Regions from separate parts of the Blautia sp. An46 genome, predicted to be linked through region 1. Evidence: riboswitches for the same ligand, from Rfam matches in the RefSeq annotation. Region 1 holds a riboswitch; the other holds the start of a gene.
The links. Region 1 has a riboswitch for thiamine pyrophosphate ahead of thiC (phosphomethylpyrimidine synthase ThiC). Riboswitches for the same ligand answer to the same signal wherever they lie in the genome.
Positions count from the first base shown of each region.

Region 2: it holds a riboswitch for thiamine pyrophosphate, as region 1 does, so the genes downstream of both, thiS (sulfur carrier protein ThiS) here and thiC (phosphomethylpyrimidine synthase ThiC) in region 1, are expected to answer to the same signal.

Region 1 is NZ_NFIF01000022.1:43,774-47,843, forward strand. It holds gene B5G00_RS15670 (adaptor protein MecA) at 173-934, shown strand; gene B5G00_RS15675 (DUF1858 domain-containing protein) at 1,027-1,227, opposite strand; gene B5G00_RS15680 (DUF362 domain-containing protein) at 1,460-1,630, shown strand; gene B5G00_RS15685 (helix-turn-helix domain-containing protein) at 1,760-2,269, opposite strand; TPP riboswitch at 2,384-2,490, shown strand; gene thiC (phosphomethylpyrimidine synthase ThiC) at 2,672-3,979, shown strand; gene dnaB (replicative DNA helicase) at 4,066-4,070, opposite strand, start outside.
Region 2 is NZ_NFIF01000018.1:25,208-29,277, reverse strand. It holds gene thiH (2-iminoacetate synthase ThiH) at 1-655, opposite strand, end outside; gene B5G00_RS13925 (thiazole synthase) at 668-1,444, opposite strand; gene thiF (sulfur carrier protein ThiS adenylyltransferase ThiF) at 1,462-2,100, opposite strand; gene thiS (sulfur carrier protein ThiS) at 2,105-2,299, opposite strand; TPP riboswitch at 2,736-2,841, opposite strand; gene B5G00_RS13910 (AEC family transporter) at 2,904-3,848, opposite strand; gene B5G00_RS13905 (inorganic diphosphatase) at 3,892-4,070, opposite strand, start outside.

The sequences.
Region 1 (4,070 bases):
ACCCCTTTCTGTAATAAGATACAGAACCGCCTTCTCTATCTGAAAGTCATTATACCATTATCCTCCGGCAATAGCAAGTATTTCCTTCTTTACAAGCTTGTGTTGCATAGTATATAATATGAAATGGAAAATAGCATCTTAATGAATCATATTAGATAGGATGTGACTAAAAATGAAAATAGAAAAGATTAACGAAAACCAAATCCGCTGTACTCTTACTAAATCTGACCTTGAAGAAAGACATATCAGACTCAGCGAACTGGCCTACGGCAGTGAAAAGGCAAAAGATCTTTTCCGCGATATGATGCAGCAGGCTAATACAGAATTTGGTTTTGAAGCTGACAATATTCCACTGATGATTGAAGCAATTCCCGTTTCATCAGACAGTATTATCTTAATAATATCCAAGGTAGAAGACCCTGAAGAACTGGATACTCGTTTTTCTAAATTTACACCTTTCGGAAGCTCCGGAAACGGCAGTTCCGAGGGCACTGGCATAGAGCTGGAGGGTGCTGATGATATCCTGGATATCTTCAAAAAAATCTATGAAGCAAAATCCAAGGCTGCAGAAAACCGGAAAAAAGAAAAAAGTCCGGCTTCACCTGCATCTTCCAAACCGGCAGAGCCGGCTATTTCCGTAAACCTCATGCGGGAGTACACTTTCCCCACTTTAGATGCAGTGATTGAGGCTGCCCATGGGTTAAATAACTTCTTCACCGGTGAAAGCGCTCTGTATAAAGACGAGAAGAATGGTTCCTACTCCCTGATCCTCCATCAGGCTGGAACTTCTCCTGAAGATTTCAATAAGGTCTGCAATATGCTTTCCGAATACGGAAAAGGCCACTCTTCCTCAGCGGCTAAGGAAGCCTTCTTAATGGAACACGGCGGCTGCATGATAGCGAACTCTGCCTTAAGCAAGCTGGCCCAGATTTAAGATGTCTGTTTTCCAAGGACACAAAAATCAGCCTTTTTATGTCTCTGACATGAAAAGGCTGATTTTGCATTTTCTTCTCTCCGAATATGGAATTATTTATTTTCCAGGTAGTCGTTGATCTGAGCAACTAACATATCTCCGTTAATTCCATGAACCATAGCGGCCTCTGCAAGAGACTCTCCCTGAGCAGAAGGGCATCCGATACAGTGCATACCGGCTCTCATTAAAATTGGAACGATATTCTCATCTAAACGGATCAATTCACCGATTGTCATCTCTGGTGTTACTTTCATGGATATTTCCTCCTTAAAATTTTTTCTGTTTTATTATAATCCCTTTTCCCAGTATATTCAACTGTTTTTATCCATTTTCGGTCACATAACCTGTTAGTGCACTACCCGTACAGTCAATAATAAGATTCCCATGTATTGTACCGAATTTAAGACTTGTATTCTTGAAATAAATATATTAGAATAAGCGTAGTAACTGAATTACATATTCAGAATTATAAAGGAGGGTACAACCATGGCATACGTAATTACAGACGAATGTGTAAGCTGCGGAACATGCGCAGGAGAATGTCCAGTAGAAGCTATTTCTGAAGGAGATTCCAAATATGTAATCGACGCTGATACATGTGTTGACTGCGGAACATGCGCAAGTGTATGTCCTACAGAAGCTATTGTAGAAGGCTAATTATTTACATATGCTGACTGGTACACAGGATTTTGTGTACCAGTCTTTTTTTTGTTTTATAGAGAAAGGGACTTTCCTATAGATAAAAAAGGAGCCATGGCACATATCAATTCCACAACTCCTTTTCTGCTAATTCTTTTTCCTTCCGGTCCTTCCCAGCAGCCTTCTCTTTCCCTGGCCTTTTTTCTCCGCCGACGCAGCCACCTCTCTTCTGGACTGCTGACAGTCTCTGATTCGCTGGTCCAGTCTTTTATAACGGGCTTCCTCTGAATTCTGTTCCTGAAGCCGCTGCTCTACAAGCCGGCTGATAAGCTCCATAAATTCCGGAGGGATTTTTCCCTGTTCTTTTTTTCTCTGAGCTCCCTCTGTCTTTTTCTTTTCTCCGGTCCTGTCCTTCCTGAGAGTCTCATTTTTGTAGAAAAAGGGCGTCAGTTCTCCAATCTCCTTCAGAGAATACCCCCTTTTCTTCAGTTCCTTTATACTCAGGAATACCTGAATATCCCATCGGGTGTAGTATCTGTGTCCCATCTCATTTCTCTTTATCGGCAATTTCAGTTCTTCCTCCCAGTACCGCAGCACATGGGACTGAACCTCCAAAAACTTTACTGCCTGAGAAACTGAGTAAATGGTCTCCTCCATATACTGACCCCTTTCACATTTTCTCTCCAACAATTATAGCAGACCTGTCCTGAAATGCAAGAAAATATGTTCGACAAAAAGCGTTGACAAGTCCTATCCTGGATGATACACTAAGAAAAACAGCCAGGGAGCCCTGAAGGGCTGAGAGGAAGCGCCTGAGACTTCGACCTGTATTACCTGATTTGGATCATGCCAACGTAGGGAGTGTTATATAGCATACATGGAGTATTTCTATATCTGCACCCTATTTAGGTGCAGATTTTTTCTATAGAAAAGTCCTTCGGGTTTTGCAGAAATGTTCTCCAGTCAGAATCCCACCGGCGGAGCACTGCCCGCCAGGGAATCATCATTTTACTCACATCCTTCAGAAATTCTCCGGCAATATTTAATGGGAGGAAACCTATGAGCTATACAACACAGATGGACGCTGCCCGCCAGGGAATCATCACCCCTCAGATGGAGGCAGTGGCAGAAAAGGAACAAATAAATGTCAGAGAGCTTCAGGCGCTGATGGCCCAGGGAAAGGCCGTGATTCCTGCCAACAAGCTCCATACCTGCCTGGAGCCTAATGCTATCGGCTCTATGCTGAAAACAAAAATCAATGTAAATCTTGGTACTTCCAGAGACTGGAAAGACCTGGATATGGAACTTGAAAAAGTAAATGACGCAGTAAAAATGGGGGCAGAATCCATTATGGACCTTAGTTCCTTCGGTGATACCCAGAAATTCCGGAGAAAACTCACTGCCCAGTGCCCTGCAATCATCGGAACCGTTCCTATCTACGATGCCGTTGTCTACTATCACAAACCCCTGAAGGAAATCACTTCCAAAGAATGGATTGATATTGTAGAGATGCATGCCAAAGACGGAGTGGACTTTATGACCATCCATGTAGGGATCAATAAAGCTACCGCCGGACGTTTCAAGAAAAATAAACGTCTTACTAATATCGTTTCCAGAGGAGGCTCCATTATCTTTGCCTGGATGGAAATGACCGGTGAAGAGAATCCTTTCTATGAGCACTACGACCATATCCTGGATATCTGCAGGGAATACGATGTAACTCTGAGCCTGGGAGACGCCTGCAGGCCTGGATGTATTGCAGACGCAGGAGATATCTCTCAGATTGAAGAACTGGTGACTCTGGGAGAATTGACCAAACGGGCCTGGGAAAAAGATGTCCAGGTAATCATCGAAGGGCCGGGACATATGGCTCTGAATCAGATTGAGGCCAACATGAAAATACAGCAGACCATCTGTCAGGGAGCGCCTTTCTACGTACTGGGACCTCTGGTAACCGATATTGCTCCTGGATATGACCATATTACAGCCGCTATCGGCGGCGCTATTGCAGCAGCCAACGGCGCCTCCTTCCTCTGCTATGTAACTCCGGCAGAACATTTGAGACTCCCTGATGTAAATGACGTAAAAGAAGGCATTATCGCTTCAAAGATCGCAGCCCACGCTGCAGATATCGCAAAGGGCATTAAGGGAGCTGCCGACTGGGACCGTCAGATGAGTACAGCCAGAAAAAATCTGGACTGGGAAGAAATGTTCCGTCTGTCCATTGACCCTGAAAAGGCCAGACGCTACAGAGCTCAGGCAAAACCGGAAAAAGAAGACACCTGCAGTATGTGCGGCAACTTCTGTGCAGTAAAGAACATGAACCGTATCCTGGAAGGAGAAATCGTCAGCATCTACGACGAATGATTTTTCAGTAAAAAGAGCTGTCACATTAGACATATATCAGGAATAAAATGTATAAATATTCTCGACTCTATCTAATGCGACAGCTCTTATT
Region 2 (4,070 bases), on a different contig from region 1:
TTTCCTGGAAAACGGTGACATAGTCTGCTCCGCATTTATGAAGGTAGGCGTACTCATCAGAATTCATAGGATAAACCTCCAGGCCGATGACCCGGAAATATTTCCTGGCGATCTTACATGCCTCTCCGATATATTCTACGGTGGATTTTTTCCGGCTCTCCCCTGTCAGAATCAGGATTTCCTGAAGGCCAGACTTGGCAATAGCTGCCATTTCCTTGTCAATCTCTTCATAGGTAAGCTGGGCTCTTTTGATCCTGTTATGGCAGTTAAACCCGCAGTATATACAGTAGTTTTCACAGTAATTTGCTATGTAGATAGGCGTGAACATATAAATGGAATTGCCGAAGTGCTTCCTGGTCTCCTTCTGGGCGCACTGAGCGATCTCCTCCAAAAGAGGAAGAGCCGCAGGAGAAAGGAGGGCCTTAAAGTCTTCCGGTGTCTTGTAATCATGGGCAAGAGCTCTTCTTACATCTGCCTCTGTATACAGACTGTAGTCATAATTTCTCGCAGCCTCCCGGACTTTGTCCATCACATCGCTTTGAATCACTTCCATATCCGGCAGATATTTCATGTGATCCGTCCGCTTTCCTTTTTCCAGAAATTCTTTTACTTCTTCGTTGATGATACTTTCGTTTACGTGATTTTCCTGACTCATTGCCTCTGCCTCCTAGTCCTGAAGATATCCTGTAAGGGGTGATGAAGGGCTGGCTCCTTTTTCCATAACTCTTCCAAGTCCGGAAAGGTAAGCCTCTCTTCCTGCTTCTATAGCCTTGCGGAAGGCATCTGCCATAAGAGGCACATCTCCTGCCGTTGCAATAGCAGTATTGGCCATAACTGCCGCTGCCCCCATTTCCATAGCCTCGCAGGCCTGGGAAGGTCTTCCGATGCCGGCATCTACAATAATGGGCAGATCGATCTCATCAATGAGGATCTGGATAAATTCTTTGGTACACAGGCCTTTGTTGGAGCCGATGGGCGCTCCCAGAGGCATGATACAGGCGGCGCCTGCCTGGACCATATCTCTGGCGGCATTAAGATCCGGATACATATAGGGCATAACAGTAAATCCTTCTTTTGCCAGGATTTCTGTAGCTTTAATGGTTTCCTGGTTGTCCGGAAGAAGGTATCTGGTATCCCGCATGATCTCGATCTTTACCAGATCGCTGCCGCAGACTTCTCTGGAAAGCCTGGCGATCCGCACTGCCTCCTGGGCATCTCTGGCTCCGGAAGTATTGGGCAGAAGACTGACGCCCTGGGGGATATAATCCAGGATATTGGCGGCGCCGCCTTCATTTACCCGGCGAAGAGCCAGGGTAATGATCTGGGCTTTTGCCTGCTCTACCGCTGCCTTTATCAGATCCAGAGAATATTTCCCGGATCCCAGAATAAATCTGGAAGTAAACTCGTGGTTACCGATTTTCCAAGTGTCTTTTGTATGGTTCATTTTTCTTCCCTCATTTCTTAATTTTTTTCTAATATCAGTTCCAGGATCAGGTTTGCCTCATGAGCTGCGCACAGGGCCACTCTGGGGGCTGCAAGCCCCTGTCCTTCCTCGATCCCGGAAGTCCCGTCTCCGCAGAGATAGAAATTTCTTCCCACCTGTCTGGTGACGATATCATTGCTCCTTCCAAACCCTCCCATGCCGCTGGCACAGACCAGAGGTTTTTCAGGAAAAAACTCCCGACAGCCGTTAACCAGCATAGCTTTATTCTCCGGCCTGTCAAAAGCTTCGCAGATAATACCTGCATTCTGAAAAAGCCTGGGAATATTTTCTTCCGTAACCCTTTCACAACTGGTCTCAATATCCAGCCAGGGATTGATCTGAAGAAGCTGCTCTTTCAGTGCTTCTGTCTTATCCATACCCAGATGGGAAATAAAATAGTGCTGCCGGTTCAGATTTGTCATATCCACCTTATCAAAGTCAATAAGATGAAGATGTCCCACTCCTGCTCTGGTCAGAAACACCGACACATTAGAGCCCAGACCCCCAAGGCCTGCCACCGCAATCTTGGCATTCCACAATTTTTCCGCTTCTTCCCTTGTGCACCGGGCAAGAAGGGCTTTCTGCAGTTCTTCCCTGGATGGAATCCTTTTCTCCATAAGATCAGCCTCCTCCAACAAAACTGACGATCTCGATCCTGTCCTCTTCCAGGATCTCTTCTGTGGAATAATTCTTCTTAGGAACGATCTCTCCGTTTTTTTCCACCGCAACCCGGTCTTGCCGGTAATTTCTTGCTTCCAGCAGCTTCTCCACTGTCAGACCGGCCTCCCAGGCTGCTCTTTCTCCGTTTACAATCATCTTCCTCTCCTTTCCAGAATTTCTGCCACACAGAGAGGTTTTATTCTATGGTGCTGTCCCATTAGTCATACTTCAGGAATATTTATACATTTTATGCGAATTTGTCGAGCACAGCTTTGAGACCATAGGCTCAAAGCAGCGCAGACTAAGCAGTAAAATGTGTAAATATTCTCGAAAATGATTAATGGGACAGCTACATAGACTAAAAAAGGGTTCACGAAGTAATACACCCGTGGTGGTGCACCCCTTCATGAACCCGTTGGCTCACTCTCAACTGTGATCAGTATTCTGTTTTCGTAAGGAACCTTAGCTTGGGACTTCTTTCAGAAATCTGTCTTCTGAAGAGTCTTTTGATCGGATAGGGGAATATCCTATCTGACGCAATATCATGTCCAGCTTATCGCACAAAAAGAAAGGAGACGGACTCTGCCATCTCCTGAAATCTCTTCTTTCTTCCTACGTTGGCATTATCCAAATCAGGTTCCCGGGTCGAAGTTCACAACTTCCTCTCAGCCTGTTTACAAGCTCCCCTGTTTTTTACTTTTTCAGTATAAACTTCTCTCTCTTTTCTGTCAAGATAAATTTATCAACCAGACAGCCCTTCTCAGATCATCCCCAGAGTTCTGAAAATATACAGCCAGGCAGTGACGGTAAAAGCGCTTCCCAGTGTAGTCAGCATAACCACGCTGGAAGTCAGCGTTCCCTCATGATCCATATTTTTCGCCATCACATAGCAGCTTACTGTAGTAGCCGAACCCAGCATGATCAGAATGGCTACCAGCTTTTCCTGGCGGAATCCCATAGCTGCCGCCAAAGGAAGGAACAGGGTGCCAAATCCTGCCAGCTTCAGAAAAGAGGCAGCTACTGCCGGTCCTTTCTGCCCCAGAGCCTTTTTGAAATCAAAGGAAGCTCCCATGGCCATCAGGCCCAGAGGGGTTGCCGTCGCCCCTATACTACTGACTGTTTTCTGAGCAATCTGGGGCAAAGGCAGTCTCAGCAGAGACCAGGCCATTCCCACCAGAATACCAATAATAATGGGGTTTGTAATGATCCCTTTCAAAGTCTTCTTAACGGTACTTCCGTCCAGGGTCTTTCTTTCAGGGCTGAAGAAAGAAAGGACCACTACCGCCATTATATTATACAAAGGAACACTGCCAATGATCATCAAGGGGGCGATCCCAGCAGAACCGTAAATATTCTGGATAAAAGCAATCCCCAGGAGAGCAGCGCTGCTCCGGTAAGAAGCCTGGATAAACTCCCCCCTGGTGCTCCGGTCTTTCAGAAGAAGGGAGAGAAGACCGGCTAGGAAAATCTCCAGAAATGTGACAACAAAACAGAAAAGAACAAATTTTCCATCCCACATTTCATAAAAATCTACGGTAGCCAGATCCTGGAATAAAAGCACCGGCAAAGGCACCCGAAAGACAAATTGATTCATCTTCGAAGCAAACCCTTCGTCGATCCAGCCGATTTTCCTGAGAGCCAGTCCCAGGACCATCAGCAAAAATACAGGTATCGTAGCATTCAGACTAAAAATAAGATTCTCCATGGCCGTTCTTCCAGTCTTCCTTTCAAGTTTTTGACCGCCCTTTTTATGCCTGGGCTTCCTCTGTTTGATCTACAAATTTTTTCTTATAATTCTCCATACATTTTTCGATAACTTCCACTGCCGCAATGGGGCCGCCGAACTCATTGACTGTGGTACTTTTTCCTTCCAGATGTTTGTAGATAGTAAAGAAGTGCTTCAGCTCCTCAAAAATGTGCTTCGGCA